DNA from 4 places in the Psychrobacillus sp. NPDC093180 genome. Region 1 is predicted to be linked to each of the others. Evidence: riboswitches for the same ligand, from Rfam matches in the RefSeq annotation. Region 1 holds a riboswitch; each other region holds the start of a gene.
What was found. A riboswitch is a leader RNA that binds a small molecule or an ion and turns the genes downstream of it on or off. The one in region 1 is predicted to bind S-adenosylmethionine.
Positions count from the first base shown of each region.

Region 2: another riboswitch for S-adenosylmethionine. It lies ahead of ACIP9W_RS06140 (methionine biosynthesis PLP-dependent protein); the one in region 1 lies ahead of ACIP9W_RS13975 (bifunctional homocysteine S-methyltransferase/methylenetetrahydrofolate reductase).
Region 3: another riboswitch for S-adenosylmethionine. It lies ahead of ACIP9W_RS14735 (O-acetylhomoserine aminocarboxypropyltransferase/cysteine synthase family protein); the one in region 1 lies ahead of ACIP9W_RS13975 (bifunctional homocysteine S-methyltransferase/methylenetetrahydrofolate reductase).
Region 4: another riboswitch for S-adenosylmethionine. It lies ahead of metA (homoserine O-acetyltransferase MetA); the one in region 1 lies ahead of ACIP9W_RS13975 (bifunctional homocysteine S-methyltransferase/methylenetetrahydrofolate reductase).

Region 1 covers NZ_JBIVOJ010000008.1:232,958-236,093, reverse strand. Annotated here, with positions in the region: gene ACIP9W_RS13975 (bifunctional homocysteine S-methyltransferase/methylenetetrahydrofolate reductase) at 1-1,487, opposite strand, end outside; SAM riboswitch class I at 1,565-1,670, opposite strand; gene ACIP9W_RS13970 (protoporphyrinogen oxidase) at 1,835-3,136, opposite strand, start outside.
Region 2 covers NZ_JBIVOJ010000003.1:133,524-136,659, forward strand. Annotated here, with positions in the region: gene metC (cystathionine beta-lyase) at 1-428, opposite strand, end outside; gene ACIP9W_RS06140 (methionine biosynthesis PLP-dependent protein) at 425-1,546, opposite strand; SAM riboswitch class I at 1,630-1,736, opposite strand; gene ACIP9W_RS06145 (M20 metallopeptidase family protein) at 1,902-3,098, shown strand.
Region 3 covers NZ_JBIVOJ010000009.1:115,973-119,108, forward strand. Annotated here, with positions in the region: gene ACIP9W_RS14730 (homoserine dehydrogenase) at 1-379, opposite strand, end outside; gene ACIP9W_RS14735 (O-acetylhomoserine aminocarboxypropyltransferase/cysteine synthase family protein) at 459-1,751, opposite strand; SAM riboswitch class I at 1,870-1,986, opposite strand; gene ACIP9W_RS14740 (glycerol-3-phosphate acyltransferase) at 2,125-2,769, shown strand; gene ACIP9W_RS14745 (YdcF family protein) at 2,775-3,136, shown strand, end outside.
Region 4 covers NZ_JBIVOJ010000004.1:190,950-194,085, forward strand. Annotated here, with positions in the region: gene ACIP9W_RS08055 (methyl-accepting chemotaxis protein) at 1-656, shown strand, start outside; SAM riboswitch class I at 913-1,021, shown strand; gene metA (homoserine O-acetyltransferase MetA) at 1,104-2,012, shown strand; gene ACIP9W_RS08065 (aldo/keto reductase) at 2,043-2,975, opposite strand.

The DNA of each region.
Region 1 (3,136 bases):
GGCTGCGTAATGAAATAATCAGCTCCACACTCAATTTTCTTCTCCAACCTTTTTACTGCTCGGTCAAGTACTCGGACGTTTGGGTTAAATGCCGCCGCAACAGAGAAGTTTGTTTTTTTTCGAAGCGATTTTCCGGAGAATGAAATTCCTTCATTTAACTGTTTTATTAATTGAATCAATTCCAAACTGGAAACATCATATACGCTTGTAGCACCGGGAAAATCTCCAATTTTTGTTGGGTCTCCTGTTACTGCTAATATGTCATGAATTCCAAGCGCATCAAGCCCCATTAAATGTGATTGAAGCCCAATTAGATTACGATCGCGACAAGTAATATGTGCAAGTGGTCGAATATTATTTTGTAGCTTTAACATCGATCCCATCGCCATATTGCTGATGCGCGGAGAAGCAAGTGAATTATCCGCCATTGTCACTGCGTCAACACCGGCATCATAGAGCTTTGTTGCACCTTCCATAAAAGTTGTCGTATCTAAATGACGCGGTGTGTCTAGTTCTACAATAATAGTCCTTCCATTTTGCGCTTTTTCATGAAGTGGTTCATTGATATTCGGCTCTGCCTCACGGATAATGATTGGCTTTTTAGGAGCTACGACTTTTGTTGTTAACGGGGATAAATGACCAATTCTTTTTTTCGCAGCTTCGATATGCTTTGGTGTCGTCCCACAGCATCCACCGATTAATCGAACCCCTTCTTCACTAAGAAGTAGCGCTGCCTTACCGAAATAATCTGCTTCTGACTCGTATACAATACGGCCGTCTTCTATATCTAACAAACTTGCATTTGGAAAAGCAGAAAGATATGCATTTTTCGGCAGTGTAACCTCCTCTAATGCCTGTATCGTGTGGAATGGCCCTAGATGGCAATTGACACCAACGACATCTGCTCCTAATGTATCCAGCTGTTGCAATGCATCGTTCAACGATAACCCATTTTGTAATATGCCAGGCTCATGCATCGATACTTGGGCTATAATTGGCGTAGTTGTTAATTTTCGTAAGTGCGTAACAGTAGCAGCTAGCTCTTCAAAATCATAATACGTTTCAAGCAATAGTCCATCCGGATCCCCAGAGAGTAAGTGATTCACTTGCTTGTCGACCTTTTGAATGATTTCCTCTAAGCTTACATCACTTTTTCGAATGCCACGAATACCACCGATTGTCCCTAGCACAAACTGTTCACCTGGTGCGGCTGCCTGTTTGGCAATTTGAATTGCCGCTTCATTGATTTCTTTCACACGATTCTCCAGTCCATATCTTGCTAATTTAATCGCATTTGCACCATATGTGTTCGTTTGAATAATATCTGCACCAGCTTTGATATATTCCTGGTGAATCTTTTTAATAATTTCAGGTCTTTGGATATTTAATTCTTCATTGCAATATTCAATTCCATATGAATATAGGAGTGTTCCCATCGCTCCATCTGCCGTTAACATATTTGTTCGTAACTTATCTAATAATCCCACTTGCACCCATCCTTCCTTAAAATAAAAAAACCTTCTTTTTTTAAAAGAAGGCTTCATAAGCATACGAAATGCGTCCCTTCTCATCTTTCAGACTATTAGTTGTCTGCTGGATTTAGCACCTAACCTATTCGGCAGGTTGCTGAAGCTTCACAGGGCCAGTCCCTCAGCTTCTCTTGATAAGAATTCAATATTCAGTTTTCAACAATTAGTGATATCGTACCTTTATTAAACTAAAGCGTCAAGTTAATTTTGAATTTTCTTTACTATATAAATCCCATGGTTTAGTTTCTCAACATGAAAAAAAGTATCCTAAAAAGTACTTTTTAGGACACTCTCATCATTTGTAGCTAAAAATTATTAACAACTAATTCAGCTGTTTCTTTTCCATTTTTAATACATGCCCCTATACCAACACCATAATAAGAGCATCCTGCAAGTATTACATTAGGCAGCTGAAAAGACATCTTATCTCGTAAGGATTTAACCGCTTTCCCATGTTCTAAATGATAATTTGGCATTAAATCATTCCATTTGGTCACTTCTACGACACTCGGTTTCCCATTCAGCTTTAAGCTTTTCTCAATATCTTGCAATGCAATTTGAACTAGTTCTTCTTCACTCATATGTTTCATTTCTTCAAATGCAAGATTCGAGCTTTTATAAAACATACGAACAAGCAAATGACTATTTTCTGATGTATGCTTCCATTTACGACTTGTCCAAGTACATGCATTGCATTTCACATCGCTATTATGAGAAACGATAAAGCCAGTGCCTTCTGCAGGAAGCTGTTCGTCTGGAATGTCAAAACCGAGATAAATGCTTATAAGCGATGAGTTTTTCAGCTTATTAAAATCAGCGTTCAAAACTTCGTTTTGCAATATTCTTTGTGTAACATCGTGCGGAGTTGTTAATATAACGTAATCTGCTTCGATCGACTCATGATTTGCAAAGGAAACCTCATATCGATCGTCCATTTTCTCCACTTTCGTTGTATGTATCCCTTTTAAAATAGTAGCATCACTAAGCTCTTTTTCTAAGCGGTCGATCAAAGCAGAAAGACCATTTTTAAAAGAAATAAATTTTTTATTGGAAGCTGCTTGGAATTTTTCTTTATTGGCTCCTAATCCTTTCATAATGCTACCGTAATCTTCTTTATAGTCTATTAAATATGGTAATGTGGAGGCCAACGTAAGCTTATCTAGATCCCCTGAATATACACCTGATAATACAGGTGCTATTTGTTTTTCGACCAACTCTTTTCCTAAGAAATGCTCTAGGAACGATCCGATTGAGCTGTCTTTTGTAAAGCTTTCATTGGATAGATTAAGATCCTTTAATGCTTCTTCCTTTCCCTCATCGGAAACTAGTGTACTACTTTCTAACGATTCCTCACTCATCGGTATTCCAAACACTGTATCTGCTGGAATGGCATGTAGTTCGTTATTCGTATATATATAAGAAATACCTGTTGCGTTATATACAAGCTCATCTTCCAACTGTAGATCCTCCACTAGAGGTAGTACCTCTTCATGACGTGCAACGATCGAATCTGCTCCTGTTTCCATAATGAACTCTTTTTGCTTTACCGAGTGAATTTTCCCGCCTAAGTATTGATTCGACTCTACCAATACCATTTCCATATCTAG
Region 2 (3,136 bases), on a different contig from region 1:
CTTGTATTTGGACGTATCGCTTTTTCAACTTCTTCAGCCTTCGTAAAGTCTACAAATGTATGGTCGATTCCGAATCTCGGTAAAACTTCCGTTACGAAACGATAGGTTCCGCCATATACTTCTTCCGTTACAACAAGATGGTCCCCTGAGGATAGCAGCATTAAAGCTGAGGAAATTGCCGCTATGCCGGAAGCAAAAGCAAAACCTCTTGTGCCGCCCTCTAATTCAGCTATCGTTTTTTCTAGCGCGTCTCTTGTCGGGTTGCCAGATCTACTATAGTCGTATGGTCCAAAGCTATCAAAGCTTTCTTGATGGAAAGTAGAGGATGCATAGATGGGTACATTGACTGCCCCAGTTTTTTGCTCGTAATTCCCACGAGTGGAAGCGGTAATTAAGCTAGTTTCTAAACTTTCTTTCACGTTACTCATGAATGAATCACATCCCGTTCTAATTTTGCAAAAACCTGTTTCAAATCTGCGATTAAGTCTTCCGCCTCCTCAACGCCAACAGAGAAGCGTAACAAACTATTATCGACACCTCGAGCAATTCGCTCTTCCTCTGGAATATCCGCATGGGTTTGGGTAGTAGGATAGGTGATAAAGCTTTCGACACCGCCTAAACTTTCTGCAAAAACGATCAATTGAAGGTTTTCTAAGAAAGGTCCAACCCATTCACTTTTTTGTAAGCGGAAAGAGAGCATACCTCCAACTCCAGGATATAGCACGTCTTTAACAACACTTTCATTTTGTAAAAACGCCACGATTTTTTTTGCATTCGCATCATGTTGGTTCATGCGTAAGTGTAATGTTTTCAATCCTCGTATCAATAACCAACTATCGAAAGGGGAAAGTACGGCTCCTGAAGCGTTATGATTCTCCACTAATTTTTTGCTTAGTGCTTCCCCTTTAGAGACAACGAGCCCAGCAAGGACATCATTATGTCCACCGATATATTTCGTTCCGCTGTGCATAACAATATCTGCACCTAGCTCAATCGGACGCTGTAAATAAGGAGTTAAGAACGTGTTATCCACAATAAGTAGTAATTGATATTTTTTTGCTAAAACACTGTATTGTGCTATATCAAATTCTTGCATGAGTGGATTTGTTGGTGTTTCGATAAACAGTGCCTTTGTGTTTTCCGTGATTAATGCTTCTACTTCCTCGATGGATTCAAATTTAGCGTAGGAAGTACGAATGTTGTAGGAATCCGCGTATTGATTGAATAAACGATATGTTCCACCGTAAAGATCTTGCGGTGCAATGATTTCATCACCGGAACGGAAAAGTGACAAGATTAATTGGATAGCTGCCATACCGGAGCTACAGGCAAAACCTGCATCGCCGCCTTCTAACTTCGCAATTCCTTCTTCTAAAATCGTACGAGTTGGATTTTTTGTACGCGTGTAGTCGTAACCAGTGGATTTCCCAACTCCTGCGTGTATATAAGCTGTTGATAAATGAATAGGTGGGTTAACGGCCCCGGTTCGTGGATCACTATGATTTCCTAGTTGTACTAATTCGGTTTCTAAACCTTTTTTTGTCATTAATAATCATCCTCTACAAATAAAGTAAAATAAAAAGAGGATTCCCTATAAGAAGAGAATCCTCAAAAAAATTGAAGTTAGTCTTCTTATCTTCTAGGCGATCGCCGCCTATTGGAGTTAGCACCATACCTAAACTTGGCTGGTTGCTGAGACATCTTCGGGCCAATCCCTCCGTCTCTCTGGATAAGAAATAAAATATGAAATTTTCTAAAATCTTTATGTAGGTAATGGTATCATGAAGAAGAAATAAAAACAAGAAGCATTTTAAAATGGTAAATCTTCAGTTGAAAAATTAACTGAAAAAATATATAATCCTATTTGTTTAGTAAGAATTAAAAAGAATGGGGGAAGGAACATGAAATCATCTACGTTAGAAAATGAAATACAATCTATTTTTTCCGAAATAGATAGTAACTTCGAAGAAATTGTCAGTTGGAGAAGATATTTGCACCAGCATCCGGAGTTATCTTTTGAGGAAACGGAGACTGCCAAGTATATTGCACAGAAACTAGAAGACTTCGGATTAGAAGTGAAAAAGAATATTGGTGGGAATGGCCTTGTAGGAATTTTAACGGGGGCACAGCCAGGGAAAACAATTGCTCTAAGAGCAGACTTTGATGCCTTGCCAATTGTAGATGAGAAAGATGTACCTTATAAATCATTGAACCCTGGTGTTATGCATGCATGTGGCCATGATGGACATACGACTGCGTTATTGGGTACTGCACAAGTATTAAGCAAACACCTAGATAAAGTGAAGGGGAAAGTTATTTTCATATTCCAACCAGCGGAAGAAAAGCCACCAGGCGGTGCGAAGTTCATGATTGAAGAAAACGTGCTTGATGGTGTCGATTATGTATTTGCTGCTCATCTCGATTCAAAAGTACCGGTTGGTAAAGTAGCAGTAGGAGAAGGCTACAAAATGGCAGCTGTTGATAAGTTTGAAATCAAAATTCAAGGACTTGGTGGACATGGAGCAAGACCTCAGGATTCCGTTGATTCAATCGTCATTGGTAGTGAAATCGTTAATTCCCTACAAAAAATTGTAAGTCGCAGAATAAACCCTTTAGAATCTGCAGTAGTCACAATTGGTGTTTTCCATGCAGGCAGTGCTTTTAATATTATTGCAGATACGGCTAAGCTGGAAGGGACTGTCCGAACGTTTAGTGAATCTGTAAGAAAACAAGTAAGAGAGGAAATCTATTCCATTGTAAAAGGAATAACAGAAGGATTTCATGCGAGTGCCGAAATCGATTATCTTCATGGTTATCCAGCATTATACAATCATCCGAAAGAAAGTGATTTAGTTCACCAGCTTTTGTCGGATGTATTCGGTGAGGAACAGGTGATAGATATTGAAACATCTATGGGAGCAGAGGATTTCTCTTATTTCTTATTAGAAAAGCCGGGAACATATTTCAAAGTAGGCTCTAACAATGAAGATGAAAACACACATTATCCACACCATCATCCAAAGTTCGACTTTGACGAGCGTGCTTTATTGAACATCCAAAAGTCATTCGTGCAAATCGTTGTACATTATTTATTTTAATAATAAAGGCATGTGCGGTAATTTCTCCGTACATGCCT
Region 3 (3,136 bases), on a different contig from region 1:
ACCCGACAAATACACCACGTGATTTGGCACGCTCTTGTAGGGGAATGCTGTATTTGGAGAACATCACTTTATTTGCTGTAATGACATGACATCCTTTATCGATTGCTCGACATAAATAGCTATACGCTGGTTCTTCATTGACAATCGCTTCAAAAACTACTTGTAAACCTGGAATATTAATAATGTCCTCGAAGTTATCTGTCACTAGCACACCAGGGGTTGCTATTCTTTCTTTTGCTAAGTTATTGACAAGAATAGCGCTAATTTCAATATCCAATCCTAGCGATTTTTTTAAGTCTTCTTTTTTTTCATTGACAATATGATAGATCCCTTGGCCGACTGTTCCAAAACCTAAGATTGCTGCTTTTATTTTCGCCATACTTTCTCCTCCAACTAAATCTGCACAATTGAGCTTTTTACATATTGTAGACTATTTCAGCCCAATTAACAACAAAATTCTATCTAGAGAGGACATTTGTTTTTTCCACAAGTACTTTATCCAAAGCATTTTGTAAGTCCTCTACCGCCTCTAACCCAACAGACAAGCGGATTAGATCCTCTGTAACACCTGTTTTCACTAAATCTTCTGGTGTTAGCTGTTGATGTGTTGTAGATGCTGGGTGAATAATTAATGATTTTGCATCTCCAACATTTGCTACATGCGACCAAATTTCAATATTATCAATAATACGTCGCCCTGCTTCTTTTCCACCTTTTACACCAAAGTTTAAAATAGAGCCGAAGCCGTTTTGTAAATACTTTTTCGCCAGTTCATGAGAAGGATGATCTTCCAATCCCAAATAGTTCACCCATTCTACACCTTCGTGGTTCACTAAGAACTCTGCAATTTTTTGTGCGTTTTCGTTGTGTTTAGGCACTCGAAGATGCAGCGTTTCTAACCCTTGTAAAAATGAAAAAGCGGCTTCTGGACTTAATGAAGGACCGAAATCACGTAAAAGCTGTACACGTAATTTAATCGCAAAAGCTACGTTCGGTACATCGATCCCATAACGTAACCCGTGATATGTTACGTCCGGCTCTGTAAACCCAGGGAACTTATCAGAATTCCAGTCGAAGTTTCCTCCGTCTACTACAATTCCACCAATCGTTGTTCCATGTCCACCAATCCATTTCGTAGCTGAATGGATTACAACATGAGCACCATGCTTAATCGGGTTCGTTCCATATGGAGTCGCAAATGTGTTATCTATTAAAAGCGGAACTCCTACTTCATTCGCGATAGCTCCCACTTTTTCTATATCTAGTATGTTTAAGCTTGGGTTTCCAATCGTTTCCGCAAAGAAGCCTTTTGTTTTATCCGTTACTGCAGCTCGGAAGTTTTCCGGATTATTGGCATCCACGAATTTTACCGTAATGCCGTAACGAGGCAATGTATGTGCGAATAAATTAAATGTACCGCCGTATAAGTTTTCTGCTGCAATTATTTCGTCCCCTGCTCCCGCAATATTCAAAATCGAGAATGCAATGGCTGCCATACCCGAAGATACTGCAACTGCTGCTGTTCCACCTTCAAGAAGCGCAACTCGTTGTTCAAAAACATCGACAGTCGGATTCATAATACGAGAGTAAATATTACCCGTTTCTTTTAATGCAAAAAGATTTTGTGCATGCTCCGTATCGCGGAACACGTAAGAAGTCGTTTTGTGAATAGGTACCGCTCGAGAACCTGTTACTGGATCTGGTTGCTGACCGCCATGCAAAAGAACTGTTTCTTTTTGAAGATTTGTCATTTTGAATTCCTCCTAGAAAATAGTTTAGATGGACGCATTGGGAAACGGGGAAAGATTTTTAGGACAAACAAAAACCCCACTTCGATTAAGAAGAGGGGTGCAGTTTCGCATGTTCCTCCTCTTATCTTCCAAATTCACGTAAATGAATTTGTAGGAATTAGCACCTTTCCGAGTTTAGAACTCGGTGGTTGCCGGGCATCGCAGGGCCTATTCCCTCCGCCACTCTTGATAAGAGTATTTGATTTAGTTTTCCATCTTGATACAAAGTATAAGATTCTATGAATCTGTTCGTCAAGTGTTTTTCTAAAAAATTCTGAAACTTCTTTGATAGTTGAACGTTTAATGTATTGTAGTTATTAGACTCGGAGGTGATATGATGGCAGTTTGGATTTTGACTATATTAATTATTAGCTACCTAATCGGAGCAATCCACGGTTCGAAAGTTGCGCAAATTATTAGTGGTGTCAACATAAAGAAAGAAGGGCTTAAAAACTCTGGCGCTTCCAATGCGGCAATTGTCCTAGGGATGAAGTATGGTATTCTAGTTGCTCTAATTGATATTTTAAAAGGTGTTCTCGTTATTATCGGCATTCGCTTTTGCCTATCGCAATACGGTAATTTTTCCGCTGTGGAACAGGATTTATTGCTTTATTTAGCTGGGGCTGCTGTTATTTTAGGACATAATTTCCCGGTTTATACTGGATTTAAAGGTGGAAAAGGGACTGCTTCGATTATTGGTATTTTATTTGCTATTTATTGGCCAATTGGACTTATCGGACTTTTATTATTAATAGGTACGACTTTTTTAACGGATTTTTTATTGATTGGTGTATTTGTCTTTTATGCAGTATTTATCGTTGCTTCCATTTGGTTTGCAGAGGGAGCAGCACCTATTGCTATAGCTGGTTTTTTATTTATCATGGCTGTTGTTTTACATATCGAAAATTTTCGTCGTCTAGTCCGTAAAGAAGAACCAAGAATATCCGCCTTCTTGAAGAAAAAGAAGCCGTCCGTGTGAATGCAATGAAGAGAAAAATGAGGTGGATCGTGCTTATTCCTTTACTAGTAGTTGTTTCAGGCGGATTTGGTATGTGGATGGTGACGAATAAATGGCTAGATGACGGTTTAGAGCCAAAAGCAGATGGATCCAATGAATACGCCATCGTGCTTGGCGCAAAAGTGAAGAAAGGAAATGTCCCTTCCCTTTCACTTCATTACCGTTTGGAAGCGGCGCTAGCATATGCTATAGAGCATCCCCATGTGAAGCTTGTTGTATCTGGCGGACAAGGTCCCGATGAAGATATCGAGGAAGCGATTGTTATGAAAAATTTTCTTTTGGAAAATGGGGTAGCCGAAGAGCGAATTATCGTGGAAAAACAGTCAAC
Region 4 (3,136 bases), on a different contig from region 1:
GTCAAATGCGTGAATTGAAATCATCATTTCATAATTGGGAATCCAATTTGAAGTCAATGTCCGATGTTGTTGGTACTTTAGAAAGCAAAGTAAAAGCAATCGGAGGGGTCATGGAAACGATTATGGAAATTTCGGCGCAAACAAATTTACTTGCTTTAAATGCTAGTATCGAAGCAGCAAGAGCTGGCGAACATGGAAAAGGTTTTGCGGTAGTTGCAGAGGAAGTAAGAAAACTGGCAGAGCAATCTGCCAGAGCTACTGATGAAGTCAAAAAGACAATAACTGAGCTACAGCAAGAATCCGTTTTAGTTAGCAAGCAGATGAACGAAACAAGAGAAACATTCCAAGCTCAGGGCACGGTTGTAACAGATACACAAATTACTTTTGAAGAAATCTCAGCTTTAATGGCGAATATGCAGACTTCCATTGATGAAGTATCCGAGGAAATTGAACAGGTTTCCAAGTATAAAGAACAAGTAGTGGAAACGATTCAACTGATGGCAGCAACTTCTCAGCAAACGGCAGCTGCTTGTGAAGAAGTAAGTGCATCGTCTGATGAACAACTTCGCGCGATCCAATCTGTAGCAGAATCTTCAGAGACACTAACAGAACTAAGTGAGAAATTAACAGAGGCGGTAAATCGCTTTAAAGTCTAAAATCAATTAGTAAACCCTTTCGAATGGAGAATGCTCTATTCGGAAGGGTTTTGTGAAATCAAACTATATCTGATATTTTTCAGAAAGTATTAAAATTCTATGCAAACAAGCTTGTTCTTAAATTGAATGAAAAGCATGAATAAAGACCTTACTACTAGAATATCTTTTACTATAATCTTTTTATTAATTTCAAATGTTGCATAAATATTTGGCGCATGGTAGTATTTACTAGATTACATAAACCAACAAATTAATATTCTTATCAAGAGAAGCAGAGGGATATGGCCCTGTGAAGCTTCAGCAACCTCTGATATTGTCAGAAAGGTGCTAACTCCTACAAGATTTTTTGTCTTGAGAGATAAGAACTGAGAGCTATTTATAAAACCTCTTTTCTTATCCATAAGAAAAGAGGTTTTTTTATGTTACATAGAAAGGAAGAGGAAGACAATGCCGATTAATGTACCAAAACAGTTGCCAGCAACAGAATTACTTAAAAAAGAAAAAATATTTGTGATGGATGAGGAGCGTGCGGTAGCACAGGATATACGTCCATTAAATATTATTATATTAAATTTAATGCCCGAGAAAGAAAGAACAGAATTGCAGCTTTTAAGATTATTAGGGAACACACCATTGCAAGTGAATATTGAGTTTATGCATATGGCTACACATGAATCGAAAAATGTTAGTAAAACCCACTTAAATACGTTTTACACAACGTTTGAGGATATCAAGCATCGAAAATATGATGGGATGATTATAACAGGAGCTCCAATTGAGCATTTAGCATTTGAAGACGTAAATTACTGGGAAGAGATGGTCCAAATAATGGATTGGACCAAAACGAATGTGACCTCTGTATTAAATATTTGCTGGGGGGCACAAGCTGCTTTATACCATCACTATGGAATCGGAAAATATGAATTACCAAAGAAATGTTTTGGGGTGTTTGCTCATCGATTATCTGATTTAACAGTAGATTTAGTACGGGGATTTAATGATGTTTTTCACGCACCGGTATCTCGCTTTACATCTGTTTCTTATGAAGAAATAAAAAAACATCCAGAACTAAACTTACTTTCTATCTCTGATGAATCTGGTGTATTTCTTGTTATTTCGAATGATGCAAAACAAATTATGGTTACCGGTCATTTAGAATATGATGCGACTACTTTAGCGGATGAATATAACCGTGATCTATCTAAAGGAATTGATATGGATGTGCCTGCTAATTATTTCCCTAATGACGACCCGGCAAACGAGCCATTAAATACATGGCGTTCTCATACACATTTACTATTTTCGAACTGGTTGAATTATTACGTATACCAAGCAACACCTTTTGAATGGGAATAAAAAACACAGAGCGTTCGCTCTGTGTTTTGTTTATCTAAAAATACGATCAATTTCTGCTACCTCAGTAGGTGTTAGCTGCACTTCTAATGTTTTGATATTAGCTAAAACTTGCTCCGGTTTTTTAGCTCCAGGTATGATTACATCGATACCCTGTTGAGATAAATACCAGGCAAGCACAATATTTGAAACCTCGGCATCTTTATCATTAGCTATTTGGCGCAATTGTTCTACTTTTTCTAAGTTACGCACAAATGCTTCTCCTTGAAATAATGGATTTTTTGAACGGCCATCTTCAAATGTACTATTTTTATCGAACTTTCCTGTCAATAAACCAGAAGCTAGTGGGAAATAAGGTATAAAAGAAATAGTATACTCTCTTGTATATGGCAGAAATTCATTTTCTGCATCACGTTTTAATAGATTGTAACCCGATTGGAGAACATCAATATAGCCATCTTGGTTACCTTCTTTTAGTTGCTCCAAAGTAAAATTCGATACACCAATGGCACGTATTTTTCCTTCCTCTTTTAAACGGTGAAGTGCCCCAATAGCTTCTGCTTTTGGCGTGTTTTCATCTGGGTAGTGTATATAAAATAAATCAATATAATCTGTTTGCAGGCTACGCAAGCTATTTTCGACTGTTTCTCTCAAAAACTTAGGAGAGTTGTCTATTAGAACTTGGTCATTTTCCAATTTATGCCCGCCTTTTGAAGCTATAACAATGTCATGACGGTTCTTACTTTCTTTTAATACTTCTCCAATTAACTCTTCTGATCTTCCTTTACCATAGATGAAAGCTGTATCTAAAAAGTCGATTCCATTATTAATTGCTGTGCGAACAATCTCCTTTCCAGTCTCATCGTTTAAATTGGGAAAAAGATTATGCCCTCCTACTGCATTTGTACCAAGCCCTACTGGATTTACGAATAGACCCGTCTTACCAATCTCTACTTTAGCTACCATAATCGTCATAACAACTCCTTGTTAGAATATTCTCTATTATCTTACCAGTAATACGAACTAAAGTGATAGGAATTGCTACTATATAATTCTCTAAAGAGAAAGAATTGGTCAGGGAAGTCTCCTATTGCTTTTTTATACTATATTTTAACAAAGAAGCAAAC